3 regions of the Pseudomonas sp. S09G 359 genome follow, and region 2 is predicted to be linked to each of the others. Evidence: predicted binding sites of a transcription regulator. Region 2 holds the regulator's gene; each other region holds the start of a gene.
The links. The regulator sigma-54, encoded in region 2, starts transcription at its own class of promoters, with help from an activator protein. The targets are predictions, from matches to a motif close to ANTGGCATNNANNTTGCTNT.
Positions count from the first base shown of each region.

Region 1 (7,863 bases), 2.4 Mb from region 2:
GAGCTTCTGGCAGCCGCTGGAGAACGCGGTGGCCAGCCATGTCGACACCTCCTACGGCGTGGTCCGCAAGGAAATCCATTGCCGGCGCTGCGGTGGTCACCAGGGGCATGTGTTCGATGACGGCCCGGCACCTACCGGCCTGCGCTATTGCATGAACGGCGCAGCCATGACGTTTACGGCGGCTTAAGCCGATGTTTATTTATTCTTATAAGGGTTCATCTCATGTGGCTTCTGGTTCTCGCGTACCTGGGCGGCGTGCTGACAATCGTCAGCCCGTGCATCCTGCCGGTTCTGCCTTTTGTCTTCGCTCGCACCGGGCAGCCGTTTTTGCGCAGTGGCTTGCCGCTGTTGGCGGGGATGGCGGTGACATTCGCCCTGGTCGCCTCGCTGGCGGCGGTGGGCGGCGGCTGGGTGGTGCAAGTCAATCAATACGGGCGTTGGCTCGCGTTGCTGTGCGTTGCCCTGTTCGGCTTAACGCTGTTGCTGCCGCAGCTGTCGGAACGCCTGACACGGCCATTGGTGGCCGCCGGCAGTCGCCTGTCGGAAGCAGCCGGCGCGCACGCAAAGCCGCGGCCGGGCGCCTCGTTCCTCATTGGCGTGGCCACCGGGCTGCTCTGGGCACCGTGCGCGGGGCCCATCCTCGGCTTGGTGCTGACCGGCGCCGCGCTGCAAGGCGCCAGTATCGGTACTACCTTGCTGTTGCTGGCCTACGCCGCCGGTGCTGCCACATCCCTGGCCTTGGCGCTGCTGGTCGGCGGTAAAGTCTTTGGGTTTATGAAGCGCTCCCTCGGCGCCGGTGAATGGCTGCGCCGTGGCCTGGGCGCACTGATGCTGGCCGGTGTGGCCGCGATTGCCCTGGGCCTGGACACCGGTGTGCTGGCACGGCTGTCGACCGCTTCCACCGGCGGCATTGAACAACGCCTGGTGGACACCCTCAGCGCCAAGCCGCAGCAGAAGAGTGGGGCGATGATGGCTGGGGGCGCGATGATGGCCGCCGCCAACCACAGTGACGCACTGCCGATTGAAGGTGCGTTGCCGTCCTTGGACGGCGCCGTGCAGTGGCTCAACAGCCCGCCGCTGAGCGCCGAAGCGCTCAAAGGCAAGGTGGTGCTGGTGGATTTCTGGACTTACTCCTGCATCAACTGCCTGCGCAGCCTGCCGTACGTGAAGGCCTGGGCCGAGAAGTATCACGACCAGGGCCTGGTGGTGATTGGTGTGCACGCCCCGGAATTTGCCTTTGAACGCGACGTGAACAATGTCACCCAGGCGATGCGGGACCTGGGCATCACCTACCCGGTGGCCATCGACAATAACTACAAGGTCTGGCGCGCTTTCAACAACCAGTACTGGCCGGCGCATTACTTTGCCGATGCCAAGGGCCAGATTCGCTACCACCACTTTGGCGAGGGCGACCACGCCGAGTCGGAGCGGGTGATCCAGCAGCTGCTGCGTGAAGCCGGGGCGAAAAACGTCGCCGGAGGCTTGATCGAAGCCGACGCCAAGGGCGTGCAGCAGGCGCCGGACATGAATGAAGCGCAGTCGCCGGAAACCTACCTGGGCTTCCAGCGCGCGGAAAACTTCGTCACCACCGCCACCCTGGCCACCAACCAGGTAGTGAATTACCCGGCGGCCGGCAACCTGGCCCTGAACAACTGGACCCTGGAAGGCCAATGGAACGTCGGCGGCCAGCAAGCCACCCTCGACGGGGCCGGCGGGCGCATTGTCTACCGCTTCCATGCCCGCGACCTGCACCTGGTGCTCGGCCCCGCTGCAGACGGCAAGCCGGTGCGCTTCAAGGTGATGATTGACGGCCAGGCCCCGGGCGATGCCCACGGCACCGACGTGGCCCCGGATGGCAGCGGCACCGTGACTGAGCAGCGCCTGTACCAGCTTGTGCGTCAGCCGGGTGCCGTGCAGGACCGCACGTTCACCATCGAGTTTCTTGATCCGCATGTGTCGGCGTATGCCTTCACCTTCGGCTAACTGATCTTCTGAGTTGATAACCCAACCAATGTGGGAGCGGGCTTGCTCGCGAATGCGCTAAACCAGTCACCAATGCTTCAACTGACACACCGCATTCGCGAGCAAGCCCGCTCCCACAGGTTGACCCCGTTTATTCCGTAGCACTGGAGTGACTGTGATGAAATTCTTCAAATTTTTACCGGTGCTGGTTTTCGCCGCTTTCGTCGGTCAAAGCTCAGCGTTTTCCTTTGGATCGTCCGAGGAGGGCGTCACGATAGCCCCGCCGGCCATGGACCTGCCCGGCGAGCCTGGCAACCTGCAAACCGCGGTGTTCGCCGGCGGCTGCTTCTGGGGTGTACAGGGGGTGTTCCAGCATGTGCAAGGGGTGAAAAACGCGGTGTCCGGCTACGACGGCGGTGCGGCGGGTACGGCCCAGTATGAGGCCGTCAGCGAAGGCGACACCGGCCACGCCGAGTCAGTGTCAGTGACATACGACCCGGCCACGGTCAGCTACGGCAAGCTGTTGCAGATCTACTTCTCGGTGGCCCACAACCCCACCGAACTCAACCGCCAGGGCCCGGACACCGGCACCCAGTACCGGTCGGCGATCTTTGCGCAGAATGCCGAGCAACAGAAAGTCGCCCAGGCCTATATCGCCCAGCTCGACGCCGCCAAGGCCTTCGACAAACCCATCGTGACTAAAATCGAGATGGGCAAGGCGTTCTACCCGGCGGAGGCCTATCACCAGGATTTCCTCACCGAGAACCCGTCCTACCCGTACATCGTGATCAATGATTTGCCGAAGGTGGCGCAGCTCAAAAAACTCTTCCCCGACAGATACCGCGCAGAGCCCGTCCTGGTCAAAAACCAATAAACGCCACAAACCCAATGTAGGAGGGGGCTTGCCCCGATTGCGGTGTGTCAGTCACCACCGCCATCGGGGGCAAGCCCCCTCCCACAGTTGAGTCCTCAGTCTGGCCTAGACCACTTCCAGGTAGGAACTATGTATCGCTCGCGCCAGCTCGCGCACGGTGTCGATAAAGTCCGTGAGGCGGCTGTGCAAGCCGTCTTCAAGAATCTCATCAATCCCCGTATACCTGAGCCGCGCCTCGAACTCTGCCGCCAGCCGTTGCGCCGTGCGGCCGTAGCTGCCCGGCAGGTCGGCGAGGATATGGCTCAGTTCCTCGATACACGCATGCAACGAACGCGGCACGTCGCTGCGCAGCAGCAGCAGTTCCGAAACCGAGCGCGCATTCAAGGCATTCGGATACAGCTCGGTATACGCCTCGAACGACGACAACGCGCGGAGCAGGGCGCTCCACTGGTAGTAGCCGCGTGCCGACAAGTCGCTGACTTCTTCAGATTCTTCGCCGAACATCTCATAACGTGCATCCAGCAGGCGCAAGGTGTTGTCCGCGCGCTCGACAAAGGTGCCCAGGCGGATAAACCGATACGCGTCATTGCGCATGATGGTGCCGGACGTGGCGCCACGGAACAGGTGTGAACGCTGCTTGACCCAATCACAGAAGTGGCTGATGCCATGCCGCGCCAGGCCGCCGGCGGCGATGCTGCGCATTTCCAGCCAGGTGGCGTTGAGGTTTTCCCACATGTCGGCGGTGATGCGCCCACGCACGGCGTGGGCATTGCCCCGCGCGGCGCGCAGGCAGTTGTAGATGCTGGCGGGGTTTTCTTCGTCGAGGGCGAAAAAATGCAGCATGCGCTCGGCATCCAACTGCTGGTGGCGCTCGAGGTAACTGTCCAGCGTGCCGCTGCTGAGCAACGACATGGCCAATTCATCCAGGCCATCGCTGCGCCCGGCCTGGGGCATCAACGACAGCGAATAACTGACTTCAAGCATGCGCGCCAGGTTTTCGGCGCGCTCCAGGTAACGGGACATCCAGTACAGATCTGCTGCGGTTCTACTCAACATACTCAGCCCTCCACCACCCAGGTGTCCTTGGTTCCGCCGCCTTGGGACGAGTTGACGATCAACGAGCCTTCACGCAGCGCCACCCGCGTGAGGCCGCCGGGTACCAGGCGGGTTTCCTTGCCAGAGAGCACGAAGGGCCGCAGGTCGATGTGCCGGGGCGCGATGCCGTTTTCGACAAAAGTCGGGCAGGTGGACAGGCTCAGGGTGGGTTGCGCGATGTACGCGTGGGGGCGGGCCTTGATGCGCTGGCGGAAGTCTTCGATCTCGGCCGCCGTGGACGCCGGGCCGACCAGCATGCCGTAGCCGCCGGAGCCTTGGGTTTCCTTGACCACCAGCTCTGCCAGGTTGGCCAGCACATGGGACAGCTCGTCGGGTTTGCGGCATTGGAAGGTCGGCACGTTTTGCAGAATCGGCGCTTCATCCAGGTAGAACTTGATCATCGCCGGCACGTAGGGGTAGATCGATTTGTCATCAGCCACGCCGGTGCCGATGGCATTGGCCAGCACCACATTGCCGGCGCAGTAGGCGGCCACCAGGCCGGGCACGCCAAGCATGGAGTCGGGGTTGAAGGCTTTCGGGTCGAGGAAGGCGTCGTCGATACGCCGATAAATCACGTCCACCGGCTTCGGCCCGTCGGTGGTGCGCATGAATACCTTGAGGTCGTGCACGAACAGGTCGGCGCCCTCCACCAGTTCCACGCCCATTTCACGGGCCAGGAATGCGTGCTCGAAAAACGCGCTGTTAAAGCGGCCCGGGGTCAGCACCACCACATTGGGGTTGTCCAAGCGGCTGGAGCTTTTCAGGGTTTTGAGCAGCAGGTTGGGGTAGTGGTCCACCGGTGCGATGCGCTGCTTGGCGAACACTTCCGGAAACAGGCGCATCATCATCTTGCGGTCTTCAAGCATGTAGCTCACGCCGCTGGGAGTGCGCAGGTTGTCTTCGAGCACGTAATAGGTGCCGTCGCCGTCGCGTACCAGGTCGACACCGGAGATGTGCGAGTAGATGTCGCGGTGCAGGTCCAGGCCGACCATGGCCTTCTGGTAACCCTCGTTGCCCAGCACCTGGTCTGCGGGAATGATCCCGGCCTTGATGATGCGCTGGTCGTGGTAGATGTCGGCGAGGAACATGTTCAGCGCGTTGACGCGCTGGATACAGCCACGTTCGATCACGCTCCATTCACTGGCGGGGATGCTGCGCGGGATGATGTCGAAGGGGATCAGGCGCTCGGTGTCTTGCTCGTCGCCATAAAGGGTGAAGGTGATCCCGGCGCGATGGAACAGCAAATCGGCTTCGCGTCGACGCTGGGCCAGCAGTTCCGGCGGCGTGTTGGCCAGCCAGCGGGAGAAATCCTGATAGTGCGCACGGCACTCGCCGTTTGCATCATTCATTTCATCAAAGAAAGATCGAGCCATTCCAGTACCTTGTCAGTGCCGAGGGGTGCGTGGGGTGGCACTGCCGCTTTAAAAAACGCATTTTTTTATGAGCCCGTGGCTGATGGTGCCAACAGACCTGGTCCTTACTTTCTTATGGGGTCGGCTCTGGGTCGGGGGGTAACGAATGCTCCTGTATCCGGGCAGATGAATGGATAAAGCAATGCTTGTGCCGGAATGAGCATGTAACGCTGATTAAGCCCTTAGGGTAGGCCGCTTCAGCGCTTGATCGCGAAAGTGAGCTTGCTTGCGCTGGGCTACGCACTGAGCGCGAGGCAAGGCCGCACCATCTTGGGTTGCTGAGAGCGCCCCAAGATAGGGCATTGATGGGTTCGAGCCGACGCCTTTTTACCTTGATTTACCGCCAGGGGGATTTAGCTGAAATGCACCGGTTTGTATTCAATTTTGAGTGTTTCAAACACGGGCGTTTTGCCTTGAGCTGCGACGTTGATCTGTATTTGGGTACCGTTGTTTTTTTCGATGTGTTGGACCTTTTGCCCGCTATACATATTCTGGATTCTGCTATCTACCAATAGATGGATTTCGTTTTCAGCTAGGCTGGGAAACTCACCGCGAACTTGCGTCTCTAGGTAGTCACGGATTTTTTCCATACTTGTCGAGCCGAATTTTAACGTCACCGTACCTTCATAGGCTTTTACAGTCTTACCCACCTCTTTTTGAAATTCTTTGGCAAACGAGTTATCTGCGCCATCTGCGGAGTAACAGATCAAAAGCCGGATATTGCTATAACGCGAGTCTGCCGGATCAATGCCTTTACTCCTCAAATGAGCAACCAACTCTTTTGCGGTGTAATGCTTGTCGTCAACCTCCACCAGAGCGGGCTTTTTCTGCAGCCTGTCCAGTATCCCGCGGTCAACGCCGTGAGCAACCACATTAAGTCGCGTGCCGCCCTTGTGGGCATCCGTATAGGTGTGAACTGCGCCACCCAGCACGTGAACCTCATTCATCGCTCCGCCCATCTGTGCAAAGGTGCTTTGACTGATGACAGTATTCGGTTTTGCCCCTTCGCCGGGCTTTACACTGCTCTGCGACTTCAGGCCGATCCTTTGCCGACTGGATGCCGACTTACTAGGGTGGGCCACGGCACCCAAGCTGTCGGGGGCGTTTGCCGAGGGGGTGTCGCTGACAAAGTTATCCAGCGCCTTGCCGTAAGTCTGCTGCGTGATCGGATCATAGGCGTACCACTTGTTGGTCGCCTCATCTAATTTAGCCAGGGTTTTGCTTTCAGCGGCGCCATTGGCGGCTTTATACGAGCCTTCGGCGATATCACGCCGCTTCGACAGTTCAAGCAGATTTACACTCTGGTAGGAACCGCGCAGGCTTTTGACGCCTTTGTAGGCAGTTCCCGTCGCCACACGACCGAGTTTAAGGGCGCCACGCCCCAGATCATCCACACCGTCCAACGGGTTGAGCGCGCCAAGCGCCGCCCGCCCAACGATCCTGCCAACCTTACCTATTTTTGACAGTGCGGACGCTGTGCTCGCAACGACTTTGGCGCCCTTGGCGAAGGCACTGCCGAAGCCGACCGCGAAACCGAAGATATCGAGGGTCAAATCGAAAGTGCCTCCGCCAATATTGCCCGATTTGAAATTTTTGATGGCTGAATAGAATGGGATAAAATCAAGTGCAACTTTCGAGACTTTTTCATGCACTGGCACTTCGGTGTCAAAGGTGGTTGCGCCTTTGGCATAACGTTCTACTGCGGGGAAGTTCATGTCCGCGATCAGTGTATTGACAATGTACTGGGTCCTGGCACTTCCGAAACAATTCTGTACGGTTGGCATACCGGTTTTTTCATCCAGTAATCCAGGTGAGTGCTCTCCCTCACGTTGTACTCTTTCGACCAATATCCCGGTGTGGCTAGGTCTAGCAACAAGGTCTGCGTGCCGTATGTAATCTTTTTCTGGAAGCTTTGAAATGGAACCCTTTGTTCGATCAAACTCGTAGTAGGTGGCCTTGCCATTTCGCTCAGTCTGAAATATCAACACGCCATCTGCCACTCGATCGCGTTGATTGGTTTCAGGGTATCTAACTTCTTCGAGGGGGGTTAATTTACCATGCTCCAAATTCTCACGGTCTTCCGGCGGCAGCTTGGAAATAAGGTACTTGAAGTGTGCGGCAGTGGTTTTTTTGACCGCATTGGCGTAGTTGCTAAACGGTTCCTGGAACAGTGCATCCGGGCGTGGCAGCTGTTTAAGCTTTTCCAGGATATTCGGTACGTCTATCTCGCTCGATGAGGAGACCCACGCAGTCGGTTTTCCATCTGCATCAATTTTTTTTACACCTAAAGTTGTTACCTGCACAAAAGTACGACCAAATTTACCCCAGTTATCCGCCGACGCGGGAGAACCCTGGAGCGCTCGACCATCGATATAGAGATCCAGTATCGAGTAGGGCCCAGGGTAATGCCGGTTTGAAGGATGCAACGTTATATTTTTTTGCTCGAACAGTACCGGGTCCATGTCTGGAAAGGCGTTCTTCAGCTGTTCCAAAGCAATGGACTCGACAGTCGGCATTTCT
Region 1 covers NZ_CP025263.1:3,394,229-3,402,091, forward strand. The annotation lists gene msrB (peptide-methionine (R)-S-oxide reductase MsrB) at 1-187, shown strand, start outside; gene CXQ82_RS15225 (cytochrome c biogenesis protein DipZ) at 223-1,983, shown strand; gene msrA (peptide-methionine (S)-S-oxide reductase MsrA) at 2,141-2,836, shown strand; gene CXQ82_RS15235 (alpha-E domain-containing protein) at 2,942-3,892, opposite strand; gene CXQ82_RS15240 (circularly permuted type 2 ATP-grasp protein) at 3,895-5,304, opposite strand; gene CXQ82_RS15245 (hypothetical protein) at 5,697-7,863, opposite strand, start outside.
Region 1: CXQ82_RS15240 (circularly permuted type 2 ATP-grasp protein) is a predicted target of sigma-54. The motif match lies at 5,480-5,499, and genes of this name have one in related genera.

Region 2 (7,863 bases):
CCTGCTTAAGGACGCGCTGATGGAAATGACCCGCAAGGGCCTGGGCATGACCGTGATCCTGGAAGCCGACGGGCGCCTGGCCGGAGTCTTCACCGACGGCGACTTGCGCCGCACCCTGGACCGCACCATTGATATCCACACCGCTACCATCGATGCGGTAATGACACCCCATGGCAAGACCGCACGCCCGGAAATGCTGGCGGCCGAAGCCTTGAAGATCATGGAAGACCACAAGATTGGCGCGCTGGTGGTGGTCGATGGCAACGACTACCCGATTGGCGCCCTGAACATGCACGACTTGCTGCGTGCGGGAGTGATGTAAATGACCAGCGACCTGATGCAACGCGGCAAAAACATCAAGCTGGCGATTTTCGACGTTGACGGCGTGCTGACCGACGGCCGCCTGTATTTCCTCGAGGATGGCAGCGAGTTCAAGACGTTCAACACCCTCGACGGCCAGGGCATCAAGATGCTGATGGCGGCGGGCGTGCAAACAGCGATTATCAGCGGCAGAAAAACCCCCGTTGTGGAACGCCGCGCACAAAACCTGGGGATTCCTCACCTGTATCAGGGCCGTGAGGATAAACTGGTGGTTCTTGACGAGCTTCTTGGCCAACTCAACCTAAGCTATGAGCAGGTTGCTTATTTGGGCGACGACCTGCCCGACCTGCCGGTCATTCGCCGAGTCGGCCTGGGCATGGCCGTCGCCAATGCTGCAGCGTTTGTTCGCGAGCACGCCCATGGCATCACCACTGCACGCGGTGGCGAAGGCGCCGCCCGCGAGTTCTGCGAGCTGATTCTGCGTGCCCAGGGCAGCCTTGAAGCGGCCCACGCCGCCTACTTATAGAGCGTTTTATGCTGAGCAAAAAGATTCGCAACTTCCTGCTATTCGGGGTCATCGCCGCGCTGTTTCTCGCGGTGGGCTACTGGAATATCAGCCCTGAGCGCTTCCTCGACCAGCCTGCTGCGCAGGTTGACGAAGGGGCTATCGACTACTACGCGATCAACGCCAAGAGCGTGCAGTTCCTGCCCGACGGCAAGGTGCAGTACGAGATGACATCGGACAAGGTCGAGCATTTGAAGGCCACCGAGGTCACCCTGCTGACCAACCCGGACATAAACATCTACCGCGGCACCGAGTTCCCATGGCACGTCACCAGCAAACGTGGCGAGGTCAACCCGGACGGCACCGAGGTGGAGCTGATCGATTCGGTACGCGTTGCGCGCACTGATGCAAAAAACCGCGACACGGTGATTACCAGCAGTCGCATGACCGTATTCCCGCAGAAGCAATATGCGCAGACCGAGCAAGACGTTAGAATCGACGGCGCTGGCGGTGTATCGACTGGCAAGGGAATGAAAGCGTATTTGAAAGAAAGCAGGATACACCTGCTATCGAACGTAAGAGGACAGTATGAGGCTCGTTAAAACTCTCCCTATTTTGCTCGGTCTGGGCGCAGCACTGGGAAGCGTGAGCGCCTGGGCTCTGCCGAACGATAGCCAGCAACCGATCCACATCTCGGCTGACGATGCGCAGCTGGATGACAAGCAAGGTGTTGCCACCTACACCGGCGGCGTGATCATCACCCAAGGGTCGATGAAGATCACCGGTAATACCGTGACACTGACGCGCACCCAAAACGGTGACATCGACGTCGTGACCTCGGTAGGCAACCTGGCTTACTTCGAACAGAAGCAGTCCGCTGCCGATACCGGCCCGATGAAGGGCTACGGCAAGACTATCCAGTACCACGCCCAGCAGAACCGCATCGTGCTGATCGACCAGGCCAAGGTACTGAGCCCCGACGGCAACTCCACGGAAGGTGAAAAAATCACCTATGACACCGTGAAACAGATCGCTAACGCCGGTCGCGCCAATGGCTCCAAGGTCACCGCGCCACGTCCACGCATCGACATGGTTATCCAGCCGAAGAAGAAGGCCGAGTAATGGCAACCCTGAAAGCCCAGCATCTGGCCAAGGCCTATAAAAGCCGTCAGGTCGTGCGCGACGTCAGCCTGTCGATCGACAGCGGCCAGATCGTCGGCTTGCTCGGCCCCAACGGCGCCGGCAAGACCACTTGCTTCTACATGATCGTCGGCCTGGTCCAGGCGGACCAGGGTCGCGTCCTGATCGACGACCTGGACGTCAGCCACCAGCCCATGCACGGCCGCGCCCGTGCCGGTATCGGCTATCTTCCGCAAGAAGCGTCGATCTTCCGCAAACTGTCGGTAGCCGACAACATCATGGCGATTCTCGAGACCCGCAAGGAACTCGACCGCGATGGCCGCCGCAAGGAGCTGGAAAGCCTGTTGCAGGAATTCCATATCAACCACATTCGCGACAACCTGGGCATGAGCCTGTCCGGTGGTGAACGTCGCCGTGTGGAGATCGCCCGAGCCCTGGCCACTGCACCCAAGTTCATCCTGCTGGATGAACCGTTTGCCGGCGTCGACCCGATCTCGGTCGGCGACATCAAGCAGATCATCCATCACCTCAAGGCCAAGGGTATCGGTGTACTGATCACCGACCACAACGTGCGCGAGACTCTCGATATCTGCGAAACCGCGTATATCGTCAACGATGGCCAGCTGATCGCCGAAGGCGATTCCGCCACTATCCTGGCCAACGAACTGGTCAAGGAAGTGTACCTGGGTCACGAGTTCCGCCTGTAAACCTGCCTGTAGAAACTGGCGGTGGCAGGTCGTTTGCCCGAAGCGCGGGAGTCAATGAAAACCTCCGGATTTTTATTGTTACCGCGCTCTAGGCAAAGCCCCCGATATCAGGCATATAATTTGCTTATGTTTGGCGCTCACGCGCCCTGTCGTGGATGGCGCATTGCGCCGGCGAATAAGGTGTTAAGCCCCTGCCATGAAACCATCGCTAGTCCTGAGAATGGGCCAGCAGCTGACGATGACACCGCAGCTGCAACAGGCCATCCGCCTGCTCCAATTGTCGACCCTGGACCTGCAACAGGAAATCCAGGAGGCCCTGGAGTCCAATCCGATGCTCGAACGCCAGGAAGAAGGCGACGACTTCGATAATGCAGACCCGCTGGCCGACAACATCGAGCAAAAACCCAACCCCGACGTGCAGGAACCGTCCTACCAGGAAACCGCCCCCACGGTGGATAACCTCGAGGAAGGCGACTGGAACGAACGCATTCCCAACGAACTCCCGGTGGACACCGCCTGGGAAGACGTCTACCAGACCAGCGCCAGCAGCCTGCCGAGCAATGATGACGACGAGTGGGACTTCACCACCCGTACCTCCGCCGGCGAAAGCCTGCAGAGCCATTTGCTGTGGCAACTGAACCTGGCGCCGATGTCGGATACCGATCGCCTGATCGCCGTCACCCTGATCGACTGCATCAACAACCAGGGTTATCTGGACGAGACGCTCGAAGAGATCCTTGAAGCCTTCGATCCGGAACTCGACATCGAGCTGGACGAGATCGAAGCCGTCCTGCACCGCATCCAGCAGTTCGAGCCTGCCGGCATCGGCGCCCGCTCCCTCAGCGAATGCCTGCTGCTGCAACTGCGCCAGCTGCCCGCCAAGACCCCTTGGCTGGCCGAGGCCCAGCGCCTGGTCACCGACTACATCGATTTGCTCGGCAGCCGCGACTACAGCCAGCTGATGCGCCGCATGAAGCTCAAGGAAGACGACCTGCGCCAGGTCATCGAGCTGGTGCAAAGCCTCAATCCACGCCCAGGTTCGCAGATCGAGTCCAGCGAAGCCGAATACGTCGTCCCCGACGTCATCGTGCGCAAGGACAACGAGCGCTGGTTGGTGGAGCTGAATCAGGAATCGGTGCCACGCCTGCGGGTCAACCCGCAATATGCCGGTTTCGTACGCCGCGCCGACACCAGCGCCGACAACACCTTCATGCGCAACCAGTTGCAGGAAGCACGCTGGTTCATCAAGAGCCTGCAAAGCCGCAACGAAACCCTGATGAAAGTCGCCACCCAGATCGTCGAGCATCAGCGCGGCTTCCTGGAATACGGCGACGAAGCGATGAAACCGCTGGTTCTGCACGATATTGCCGAGGCGGTAGGCATGCACGAATCGACGATTTCCCGGGTGACCACGCAGAAATTCATGCATACCCCACGGGGTATTTATGAACTGAAATACTTTTTCTCCAGCCATGTAAGCACCTCCGAAGGCGGTGAATGCTCGTCCACGGCGATCCGCGCGATCATCAAAAAACTGGTTGCCGCGGAAAATCAGAAAAAGCCGTTGAGTGACAGCAAGATCGCTGGTTTACTGGAGGCACAAGGCATTCAGGTCGCCCGTCGAACCGTCGCCAAGTACCGCGAGTCCCTCGGGATCGCGCCTTCCAGCGAGCGTAAGCGTTTGATGTGACGGGCGGGCCACAGCGTTCCAGTGGTGGGTATTCCTGCCCACCGCTTTATGCACTGGCAACGAAGGAGAAGCTGTATGCAAGTCAACATCAGTGGACACCAGCTGGAAGTCACCAAACCCCTGCGTGAGTACACCGAGAGCAAGCTGAACAAGCTTGCGGGGCATTTTGACAAGATCACCAATGTGCAGGTCATCATGGAGGTCGATAAGCTCAAGCAAAAAATCGAGGCCACCCTGCACGTACCGAATGCCAAGCTCGTCGCCAATGCGGAACATGAAGACATGTACGCGGCGATTGACTCGCTCTACGACAAGCTGGACCGCCAACTCATAAAGCATAAGGAAAAGAATCTGCACCTGATGCAAGGTACAGGTCGCTAACTCTCCCCCCATGATCCGACTTGAAACCATCCTGACCCCCGGCCGTTCCCTCGTGAACGCGCCGGGCGGCAGCAAGAAGAAAGCCCTCGAGCAAATTGCCAACCTGATCAGCCGCGAAGTGCCTGAGCTGGAGATGCAAGATGTCTACGAGGCTCTGATTGCCCGTGAAAAACTCGGCTCCACGGGTTTTGGCAACGGCATCGCCATTCCTCACTGCCGCCTCAAAGGCTGCGAGACACCGGTCAGCGCCCTGCTGCACCTGGACGCTCCCATCGATTTCGACGCCATCGACGGTGCCCCGGTCGACCTGCTGTTTGTACTGCTGGTCCCACAGGCTGCCACCGATGCGCACCTGGAACTGCTCCGGCAGATCGCCAGCATGCTCGACCGCAAGGAAGTACGCGACAAACTGCGCAGTGCCAGCAGCAATGAGGCGTTGTATCAGGTTGTCCTGGATGAACAAAACGGGCAGTAATCATGCGTTTGATCATCGTCAGCGGCCGCTCCGGCTCGGGTAAAAGCACCGCCCTCAATGTTCTCGAGGACAACGGTTTCTATTGCATCGACAACCTGCCTGCCGGCCTGCTGCCGGAATTGGCGGAACGCGCGTTGATCCACACCGAACTGGCGCAACCATTGGTCGCCGTTTCGATTGATGCCCGCAACCTGCCCAGCCACCTGGAGCGATTCCCGCAATTGCTCGAGGAAGTGCGGGCCAAGCACATTCATTGCGACGTGCTGTACCTGGACGCCGACGAAGAGACGCTGCTCAAGCGCTTCTCCGAAACCCGGCGCCGTCACCCCCTCAGCAGCCCTCACCGCTCCCTCGCCGAAGCGATCGAAGACGAAACCAAGCTGTTGGGGCCGATCATTGACCTCGCCGACCTCAAGATCAACACCACGGGCCTCAACCTGTATCAGCTACGCGATGCCATCAAGCTGCGCCTGCTGAACCAGCCGGAGCCCGGCACGGCGTTTCTGGTGGAGTCGTTTGGCTTCAAGCGCGGCATGCCGGTGGACGCCGACCTGGTGTTCGATGTGCGCTGCCTGCCCAACCCCTATTGGAAGCCGGAGCTGCGCGATCAATCCGGGCTGGATCAGCCGGTGGCCGAGTACCTGGCCGCGCAACCGGATGTAGAAGAGATGTTCCAGGACATCTCCAGCTACCTGCTCAAATGGTTGCCGCGCTTTGCCGCAAGCAACCGGGCCTATGTCACCATTGCCATCGGCTGCACCGGCGGGCACCACCGCTCGGTCTACCTGACCGAACGCCTGGGCCAGGTGCTGCAACAAACCCTCAAGAACGTCCAGGTTCGCCACCGCGACCTTAGCTGAAAGGAACACCCCCGCGATGCCCGCTCTGGAAATTGAAATCATCAACAAGCTGGGCCTGCATGCCCGCGCCTCGGCCAAGTTCGTCGGCGTTGCCGGGCAGTTTCCTTGCCAGATCCGCGCTGGGCGCACCCCTGAATCCATGGTTGATGGCAAGAGCATCATGGCCATGATGATGCTGGCCGCCGGCAAGGGCACCAAGATCCACCTGAAGACGGAAGGCGAGAAAGAAGAGGAAGCGATGGCCGCGCTGGTGGCGTTGATCAACAACTATTTTGATGAGGGTGAGTAAACCCACCCGTTAATACAGGCGTGAGGCTGCAACGGCCTCACCCCAACGCCGTATCCATCACCATCATCAAACAAAACCCGATGCACAGCCCCAGGCTCGCGAGCTTTTCGTGACCGTTTCGGCGCGACTCCGGGATCACTTCGTGGGTCACCACCAACAGCATCGCACCGGCCGCCAATGCCAGCCCCAAGGGCAACAGCACCTCGGCGAGGCTCACCAGCCAGGCACAGAGCACGGCGAATACCGGCTCTACCAAGCCTGATGCCGCCCCGATCAGAAACGCCTTGACCCGCGACATTCCCGCCCCGGCCAATACCAGCGCAATCACCAGGCCTTCGGGTACGTCCTGCAAGGCAATGCCCATCGCTAGGCTGTCGGCGTCCGGCATGCCGCCGCCGGCGGAAACGCCTACGGCCATGCCTTCGGGTATGTTGTGGGCGATGATGGCGAACACAAACAGCCAGATACGCGGCGGGATTACCGGTTTGTCCGGCGTGCCTACGAGCATTTCCGGGCTGGCGCCGGAGACCTTGCGGTCAACCAGATACAGCCCGAATGCACCCAGCATGATGCCAAAGCTGATCAAGCCACTGGCACCCCAAGGCGACAACCCCAGGCCTTCAGCGGCGGCGATGCCTGGCACAATCAGCGAAAACGCCGTCGCCGCCAGCATCACCCCGGCACCAAAACCCAACAAGGTATCGCTCAGCGCCACCGGCATGCGCCGGATCACCAATACCGGCACCGCACCCAGCGCCGTGCCAAGCGCGCAGATCGCGCCGCCTTGCAAGGCGCGCAGGATTCGCGGCTCCAAGTCCAGCCAGGCCAGCCCGTGGGCCACCAGCAATGCAGTACCTGCCAACAGCAGCAGCGAGCCAAACGCATAACGAAACATTCGCCCGCTGCTGATCGCCAGTGTTTCAGTGCCCATAATCGGCCTTAGATCTTGTTATGTGAGTTGAATGTCAGGCCAAAGCAGCCTGATAGCGTGCGGCGACTTCGGGCCAGTTAATAACACTGTAGAAGGCGTTGATGTATTCCGGGCGACGGTTCTGGTACAGCAGGTAGTAAGCATGTTCCCAGACGTCCAGACCGAGGATCGGGGTGTTGCCGTTCATCAGTGGGCTGTCCTGGTTGCCACTGCTTTCCACCACCAGCGTCTTTTGCGGGGTCACGCTGAGCCACGCCCAGCCGCTGCCGAAACGAGTCAAGGCGGCCTTGGTGAACGCCTCCTTGAAGCTGTCGAAACCGCCCAGTTGCTCGTCGATGGCTTTACCCAGCGCGCCTTCCGGCTTACCGCCGCCTTTTGGCGACATCACTGCCCAGAACAACGAATGGTTGGCGTGGCCGCCGCCCTGGTTGATCACGGCTGCGCGCAGTTTTTCCGGCAGTTGCTGCACGCTGGACACCAACTTCTCTACCGGCCAGCCGGCGAACTCGGTGCCCTCGACTGCCGCATTGAGGTTGTTGATGTAGGTCTGGTGGTGCTTGGTGT
Region 2 covers NZ_CP025263.1:1,038,768-1,046,630, reverse strand. The annotation lists gene CXQ82_RS04635 (KpsF/GutQ family sugar-phosphate isomerase) at 1-322, shown strand, start outside; gene CXQ82_RS04630 (HAD family hydrolase) at 323-847, shown strand; gene lptC (LPS export ABC transporter periplasmic protein LptC) at 856-1,428, shown strand; gene lptA (lipopolysaccharide transport periplasmic protein LptA) at 1,415-1,948, shown strand; gene lptB (LPS export ABC transporter ATP-binding protein) at 1,948-2,673, shown strand; gene CXQ82_RS04610 (RNA polymerase factor sigma-54) at 2,870-4,363, shown strand; gene hpf (ribosome hibernation-promoting factor, HPF/YfiA family) at 4,439-4,744, shown strand; gene ptsN (PTS IIA-like nitrogen regulatory protein PtsN) at 4,755-5,219, shown strand; gene rapZ (RNase adapter RapZ) at 5,222-6,079, shown strand; gene CXQ82_RS04590 (HPr family phosphocarrier protein) at 6,096-6,368, shown strand; gene CXQ82_RS04585 (ZIP family metal transporter) at 6,406-7,299, opposite strand; gene CXQ82_RS04580 (superoxide dismutase) at 7,334-7,863, opposite strand, start outside.

Region 3 (7,863 bases), 380 kb from region 2:
GTTGTTTGCGGCTATTGATGCTGATCCAGCCATTGTCGGGGCTGGCGTGGTGTATCTCGATGCCGAGTTGCGGGCGGTGGTGTTGCGTGAGTTTCAGCCGATTTGCAGTGTGGCGCCGAAGAAGGTGATTTTGCGCGAGGCGCCCAGTTACGTCGGGCGGGTGGAGTTCGCTCGGCGGCTGGCGAATGAACCGCGTGAGTCGAGGGTGGCGTTTGAGGCTCTGAATGCGGGGTTCGCGTGTACTTCGGCGGTGATTAGTTGGTTGGTGATTGCGGGGGGCTTTGCGCTGACGCCATTTACTTTTGGGGGCTCTGGTGTAGCGGCCGCGATTAGCGTTGTTGGCGCGTCAGCCAGCACTATTCAATGCTGGATTGGTACTCGACGGGCTAACAATGAAAGGAATGATCCTGCTCTTAATGACGCCATGGACAGCGATGAATGGCATCAGGCTTTGATGGCGGGACTGGATGCTGCTTCGTTGTTAAGCGCTGGAGCCGCAATGATGTCGACAGTTCGAATGATCAATACGCTTCAAAAGGTAACAGGGAAAAGCACGCATCAGGTGCTCAAAGGTTTGAATCGGCAGGAGCGGGGAAAACTCACCAGAGAGTTACTCAGTATTAATCATCCGGAAATGACCCGAAAAATGATAAAGCTGAAACAGCTAGCTGGAGAGATTCCCAAGCGCTACACCTCGGTAGAAGTAAGGAGCGTGACCCTTTTGCAGATGATTGATACCGTTGGCGCGTTATTCAGTGTTGCTGGCAGTGTCCGGTCCGGGAACATCCGGATCATTGCGATCGGGTTGTATGAGGAGATCGCGGAATGAGACTTCTCGGACGGAGGTATCTTGTCCCTATTCGGCCTTTTTTGATCCGTAACTTTCCCGTGTTTATCGCCGTTATTTTTTCGGGTATTTTCGGCAGTGTTGCTGTTGTCGTGTTGGTGGAAAACTACTATTTCCCATCGTTATCAAATGCGGCTGCTGAAAATACTGGCCGGGTGTTAGCCCTCTTCATCACCCTCTGCAATGTCATGATCGCCTCCGGGCGCCCCAAAGGGGCCTGGGGCATGTATGCCCTTTTCATCGCCTGCCTGTTGGTTGCTGTGCCGGGGTTTCATTTTTCGCCCAACCTGTTCCTTTACGCGGAGTGCTTCTTCTGGCCGATACTCGGCCTGCTACTGCTTCACAGCAAACGCCATCATGAAATGCGTACGGCCTATGTAGAACTCCGCCACATGCGCGCAAAAGTCCAGGCCGCCATCAACAAACGCCGCAAACACGAACGCGCCATCATCAGAATAAAAAAACCGAGGTGATTCCCCACCTCTGCGCCCACCCAACCGCTACCGCTGCACCCACTCGCGCCACAAATATGTGCAGGTCATGCACCATCACCCCACCGTTGGCGTCGTTTTGGTGCTGTACTGCACCGGGTCTTACGATAAAGCGCAATGACCGCCGCTCTGGCATAAGTCTTGCGCGCTTTGTGCCCATGCCCTGGCTCGCAGGAGGCCGCCGTGTCGATTCATGTCGCGTTGCACCACGTTACGCATTACCGCTATGACCGCGCTGTCGAACTCGGCCCGCAGATCGTGCGTTTGCGCCCGGCGGCCCACAGCCGCACGCGGATTTTGTCCTACGCGCTGAAAGTGTTGCCCGAGCAGCATTTCATCAATTGGCAGCAGGACCCCCAGGGCAATTACCTGGCGCGCCTGGTGTTCCCGGAAAAAACTGACGAACTGCGCATCGAAGTCGACCTGGTCGCTGAGATGGCGGTATTCAACCCGTTCGACTTTTTCCTCGAACCCTACGCCGAAAAAATCCCCTTCAGTTACGCTGCCGATGAGCAGCGCGAGCTGGCGCCATACCTGGAAACCCTGCCGCTGACGCCACGGTTTGCCGCCTACCTGGCCGGCATCGACCGCACGCCATTGCCGGCGGTAGATTTTCTGGTCGGCCTCAACCAACGCCTGGCGGCCGATATTGGCTACCTGATCCGTATGGAACCCGGTGTGCAAACCCCGGAATTCACCCTGGAAAACGCCTCCGGCTCCTGCCGCGATTCGGCCTGGCTGTTGGTGCAACTGCTGCGCAACCTGGGGTTGGCGGCGCGATTTGTGTCCGGTTACCTGATCCAGCTGACCGCCGACGTCAAAGCCCTCGACGGCCCGTCCGGCACCGAGGTGGACTTCACCGACCTGCACGCCTGGTGCGAGGTGTACTTGCCGGGTGCCGGTTGGATCGGCTTGGATGCCACCTCCGGTCTGTTCGCCGGTGAGGGCCATATCCCGTTGGCCTGTAGTCCCGATCCGTCTTCCGCCGCGCCGATCAGTGGATTGGTGGAGCCGTGCGAGTGTGAATTTACCCACGAAATGTCGGTAGAGCGGATCTGGGAAGCCCCTCGGGTGACCAAGCCCTACACCGAGGAGCAATGGCTGGCGATCCAGGCCCTGGGCCGACAGATCGACGGCGACCTGCTCAAGGACGACGTGCGCCTGACCATGGGCGGCGAACCCACCTTCGTGTCCATCGACGACCCCGACGGCGCCGAGTGGAACACCGCCGCGCTCGGGCCGGACAAGCGCCGGCTGTCTGCCGAGCTGTTCCAGCGCATGCGCAAACACTATGCGCCCAAGGGCCTGGTGCACTTTGGCCAGGGCAAGTGGTACCCCGGCGAGCAGCTGCCGCGCTGGTCGCTTAATTGCTTCTGGCGCCGCGACGGCGTGCCGATCTGGCACAACAGCGCGCTGATCGCCGATGAGCAACAGGACTATGGCGCCGATGGCGTAATGGCCGGGCGCTTCCTGGCCAGCGTCGCCGAGCGTTTGAAGCTGCCGGCGCGCTTTGTGTTCCCGGCGTTCGAAGACAATTTCTACTACCTGTGGCGTGAAGGCGCGCTGCCGCAAAACGTCACCGCCCAGGACCCGCGCCTGAGCGACGACCTGGAGCGCGAACGCCTGCGCAAAGTGTTCAGCCAAGGCCTGGATACCGTCATCGGCCAGGTGCTGCCGCTGGCGCGCACCGCCGCCAATGATCGCTGGCAGAGCGGGCGCTGGTACCTGCGCGATAACCACTGCCGCCTGGTGCCGGGGGATTCGCCCCTGGGCTATCGCCTGCCGCTGGCCTCGCAGCCGTGGGTGACGGCGGCGGAGTATCCGTTCGTGCACCCCACCGACCCTAACCAGGACCAACCGGAGCTGCCGACCAGCGCCCAACTGCAAAGCCACGGCGAACCCGCGCCGAACGATGAACGTGTGCCCAAGGTGGATGAATCCGCCGACTGGCTGACCCGCACCGCGCTGTGCGCCCAGGCACGGGAAGGGCGCCTGTACCTGTTTATGCCGCCCCTGGAGCGCGTCGAGGACTACCTGGAGCTGGTTGCCGCCATCGAAGCCACGGCCGAAGAACTGCACTGCCCGGTATTGCTCGAAGGCTACGAGCCGCCGTTCGATATGCGCCTGAGCAACTTCCGGGTCACGCCGGACCCAGGTGTGATCGAGGTCAACGTGCAGCCGTCCGCCACGTGGGACGAGTTGGTGGAACGCACTGAATTCCTCTATGAGGAGGCGCGGCAAACCCGCCTGACCACTGAAAAGTTCATGATCGACGGCCGCCACACCGGCACCGGCGGCGGTAACCATTTCGTGCTGGGGGGCGCCACGCCCAAGGACTCGCCGTTTCTGCGTCGCCCTGATTTGCTGCGCAGTTTGATCAGCTATTGGCATAACCATCCGTCCTTGTCCTACCTGTTTTCCGGCCTGTTTATCGGCCCGACCTCCCAGGCGCCACGGGTGGATGAAGCGCGCAACGACGCGCTGTACGAGCTGGAAATCGCCTTCGCGCAAATCCCCGCGCCCGGCGAAGAATGCCCGCCGTGGTTGGTCGACCGGCTGCTGCGTAACCTGTTGATCGACGTGACGGGCAACACCCACCGCGCCGAATTCTGCATCGACAAGCTCTACTCACCGGATGGCGCCACCGGCCGCCTGGGCCTGCTGGAATTGCGCGCGTTTGAAATGCCGCCCCATGCGCGCATGAGCCTGACCCAGCAACTGCTGCTGCGGGCGTTGGTCGCACGCTTCTGGCGTGAACCGTATGCGCCGCCGAAGCTGGCGCGCTGGGGTACCGAGCTGCACGACCGCTTCCTGTTGCCGCACTTTATCGAGCAGGATTTTGCCGACGTGATCGTTGAACTCAACGCCGCCGGCTACCCGCTGCGAGCCGAATGGTTTGCCGCGCACCTGGAGTTCCGTTTTCCCAAGGTCGGCGACTACGCGGTCAGCGGTATCGAACTGGAACTGCGCCAGGCCCTGGAACCCTGGCATGTACTGGGCGAAGAAGGCGCGGTGGGCGGCACGGTGCGTTATGTGGATTCGTCCCTGGAACGCCTGCAAGTGAAGCTCAGCGGCCTGCCGCCGCAGCGCTATCTGCTGACGTGCAACGGCATCCCGGTGCCGTTGCAACCGACCGGGCGGGTGGGCGAGTTTGTCGCTGGCGTGCGCTATCGCGCCTGGCAACCCGCCAATTGCCTGCAACCGACCATCCCGGTGCACGCGCCGCTGGTGTTCGACCTGCTGGACACCTGGATGCAACGCTCATTGGGCGGCTGCCAATACCATGTCGCGCACCCGGGCGGGCGTAACTACGACAGCTTGCCGGTGAATGCCAATGAGGCCGAGAGCCGGCGGATGGCGCGGTTTTTCCGCCTCGGCCACACGCCTGGCAAGCTGTCCGTGCCGCCAGTGGTGGTGAATGATGAATTGCCGATGACCTTGGATCTGCGGCGTTTCCCCCATAAAAATGACTAAGCGCGCCCCATGTGGAACTGAAGTGCCCTTGTGGCGAGCGGGCTTGCCCGCGTTGGGACGCGCAGCGGCCCCAGAAAATCGGACTGCTACGCAATCCAACGCGGGCAAGCCCACTCGCCACAGGTGTTTTCATCCCACATTAGATTGCAGTGAATTTGATTTAAACTGACTCCCCTTGCCTCTGCCGAGCGTTCCATGTCCGACTTGCTCGACCGTTACCCGCTGACTGCGGGCACCTATCACGAACTGCTCGATGACAGTGGCGCGGTACGTGCCCACTGGCAGCGCCTGCTGGACCACTTGCAGCGCAGCACGCCTGCGCAACTGGCCCAGCGCCAGGCGCTGCTGACCCGGCAAATCCAGGAAAACGGCGTGACCTACAACGTCTACGCCGACCCCAAGGGCGCCGATCGCCCGTGGGAATTGGACCTGTTGCCCCATGTGCTGGCTTTTGACGAGTGGCAGCACCTGTCGGCCGGTATCGCCCAGCGTGCGCGCCTGCTGAATGCCGTGCTGGCCGACCTCTACGGCCCGCAGCGCCTGATCAAGGAAGGCTTGCTGCCGGCGGAATTGGTGTTCGGGCATAACAATTTCCTCTGGCCGTGCCAGGGTATCCAGCCACCCGACGGCGCCTTCCTGCACCTGTACGCCGTGGACCTGGCGCGCACCCCGGATGGCCGCTGGTGGGTCACCGCCGACCGTACCCAGGCCCCGTCGGGCGCGGGTTACGCCTTGGAAAACCGTACCATCGTGTCGCGTGCGTTCCCGGACCTGTACCGCGACCTGCAGGTGCAGCACCTCACCGGTTTCTTCCGCACGCTCCAGGAAACCCTGGCCCGCCAGGCGCCGAGTGATGACCAGCCGCCACTGATCGTGTTGCTGACCCCTGGGCGTTTCAACGAAAGCTATTTCGAACACCTCTACCTCGCGCGCCAGCTCGGTTACCCCTTGGTCGAAGGCGGCGACCTCACCGTGCGCGACAGCACCGTGTTCCTCAAGACCCTCAGTGGCCTGCGCCGGGTACACGCGATCATGCGCCGCCTGGACGACGACTTCTGCGACCCGCTGGAGCTGCGCACCGACTCGGCCCTCGGCGTGCCGGGCCTGCTCGACGCCGTGCGCCAGGGCAATGTGCTGGTGGCCAACGCCTTGGGCAGCGGCGTGCTGGAGTCGCCGGGGCTGCTCGGCTTCCTGCCCAAGATCAATGAATTTCTGTTTGGCGAAGAACTGATCCTGCCGTCCATCGCCACCTGGTGGTGCGGTGAGGCGCCGGTACTGGCCGAGGCGCTGGAGAAGCTGCCCGAGCTGTTGATCAAACCGGCATTTCCGTCGCAAAGCTTCGCCCCGGTATTCGGCCGTGATTTGAATCACGAACAACGCCAGGCCCTGGCCGAACGCATGCGCGCGCGGCCTTACGCGTATGTCGCCCAGGAGTTGGCGCAACTGTCCCAGGCGCCGGTGTGGCACACCGTGGAAGACCACCTGCAACACCGTGCCATCGGCATGCGCGTGTATGCCGTGGCCAGCGCCGATGGCTACCGCGTGCTGCCTGGCGGCCTGACCCGTGTGGCGGCCGAGGCCGATGCCGAGGTGGTGTCGATGCAGCGCGGTGGCGCGAGCAAGGACACCTGGGTCCTCGGTGAACGTGCCGCCGGTGGCGAACAGTGGCGTGCACAGCGCACGATCGGCGCCCATGACCTGGTGCGCCGCGATCCGTATCTGCCGTCGCGTGTGGTGGAAAACCTGTTCTGGTTCGGCCGTTATTGCGAGCGCTGCGACGACAGTGCGCGCTGGCTGCGCATCGTGCTGGCGCGGTATGTCGACGGTGATGACCCGCTGGCGTTGCAGGCGGCGGTCGAGCTGGGTGAGAGCCTGCGCCTGCTGCCGGAGGAGGGCGAGTTACCCGAGCGCCTGCTCGCCGCCATGCTCGGCGATGACTGGCCGTCCAGCCTGCGCGCCAACCTGCAGCGCTTGCAGTGGGCGGCGTCCCAGGTGCGCGGCAAGTTGTCCCGCGAGAACTGGCAGGCACTGGTCGAGCTGCAACGCGAAGCCATGGAGCTGGAAAGCGAGGCGCCGGATTTTGGCGAGCTGCTGGACTTCCTCAACCGCCTGGTGATGTCGCTGGCGGCGTTGTCCGGGTTTGCCCTGGACGACATGACCCGCGACGAAGGCTGGCGCTTTCTGATGATGGGGCGGCGCATCGAGCGCCTGCAATTTCTCAGCAGCAGCCTCGCGGCGTTCCTGCGCGGCGTGGCGGTGTTCGATCAGGCCGGGTTGGAATGGTTGCTGGAGCTGGGCAACAGTAGCATCACCTATCGCTCGCGCTACCTGGCGGTGCCGCAGTTGATTCCGGTCCTCGACCTGTTGCTGCTGGATGAGCAGAACCCCCATGCGGTGCTGTTCCAGCTCAAACTGGTAAGCCGCACCCTGCGTCGCCTCAATGACGACTTCGGCGTGCCGCGGGAAACCGGTCTGGCGCCGTTGGTGGAGCGCCTGGCGCGCTTCGACCTGGGCTGCCTGGAGAACCCGTTGTTTGGCGAAGCCAGCGTGCGTGCGGCCTTGGATGGCCTGGCCGACCTGCTGCAAGCGGTCGCCGATGAGAGTGGGCAAGTGTCGGATCGCCTGGCGTTGCGCCACTTTGCCCATGTGGATGATGTCAGCCAGCAAACGGTGTCGGTGTAATGAGCGTGCGCTATCAGATCTTTCACGATACCCATTACCACTACGACAGCCCGGTGTCGCTGGCCCAACAGCTGGCGCATTTATGGCCGCGGCCGTGCGCCTGGCAGCGCTGCACCTGGCAGCAGCTGGACATCAGCCCCGAGCCCACGGCGCGCCGCGATGAGCTGGACGTGTTCGGCAACCCGATCACACGCCTGGCGTTCGAGCGGCCCCACGATGAGTTGCTGGTGAATGCCGGGCTGACCGTGGAAGTGCTGGCGCGGCCGGTGCTGGATTTCCAGCACTCGCCGGCCTGGGACCAGACCCGTGACAGCCTGACCTACAGCAGCCAGCCGCTGTCACTGGAGATTATCGAAGCCTGCCGCTACC
Region 3 covers NZ_CP025263.1:654,358-662,220, forward strand. The annotation lists gene CXQ82_RS02820 (NAD synthetase) at 1-829, shown strand, start outside; gene CXQ82_RS02825 (hypothetical protein) at 826-1,320, shown strand; gene CXQ82_RS02830 (DUF2126 domain-containing protein) at 1,522-4,812, shown strand; gene CXQ82_RS02835 (circularly permuted type 2 ATP-grasp protein) at 5,008-7,494, shown strand; gene CXQ82_RS02840 (transglutaminase family protein) at 7,494-7,863, shown strand, end outside.
Region 3: CXQ82_RS02835 (circularly permuted type 2 ATP-grasp protein) is a predicted target of sigma-54. The motif match lies at 4,955-4,974, and genes of this name have one in related genera.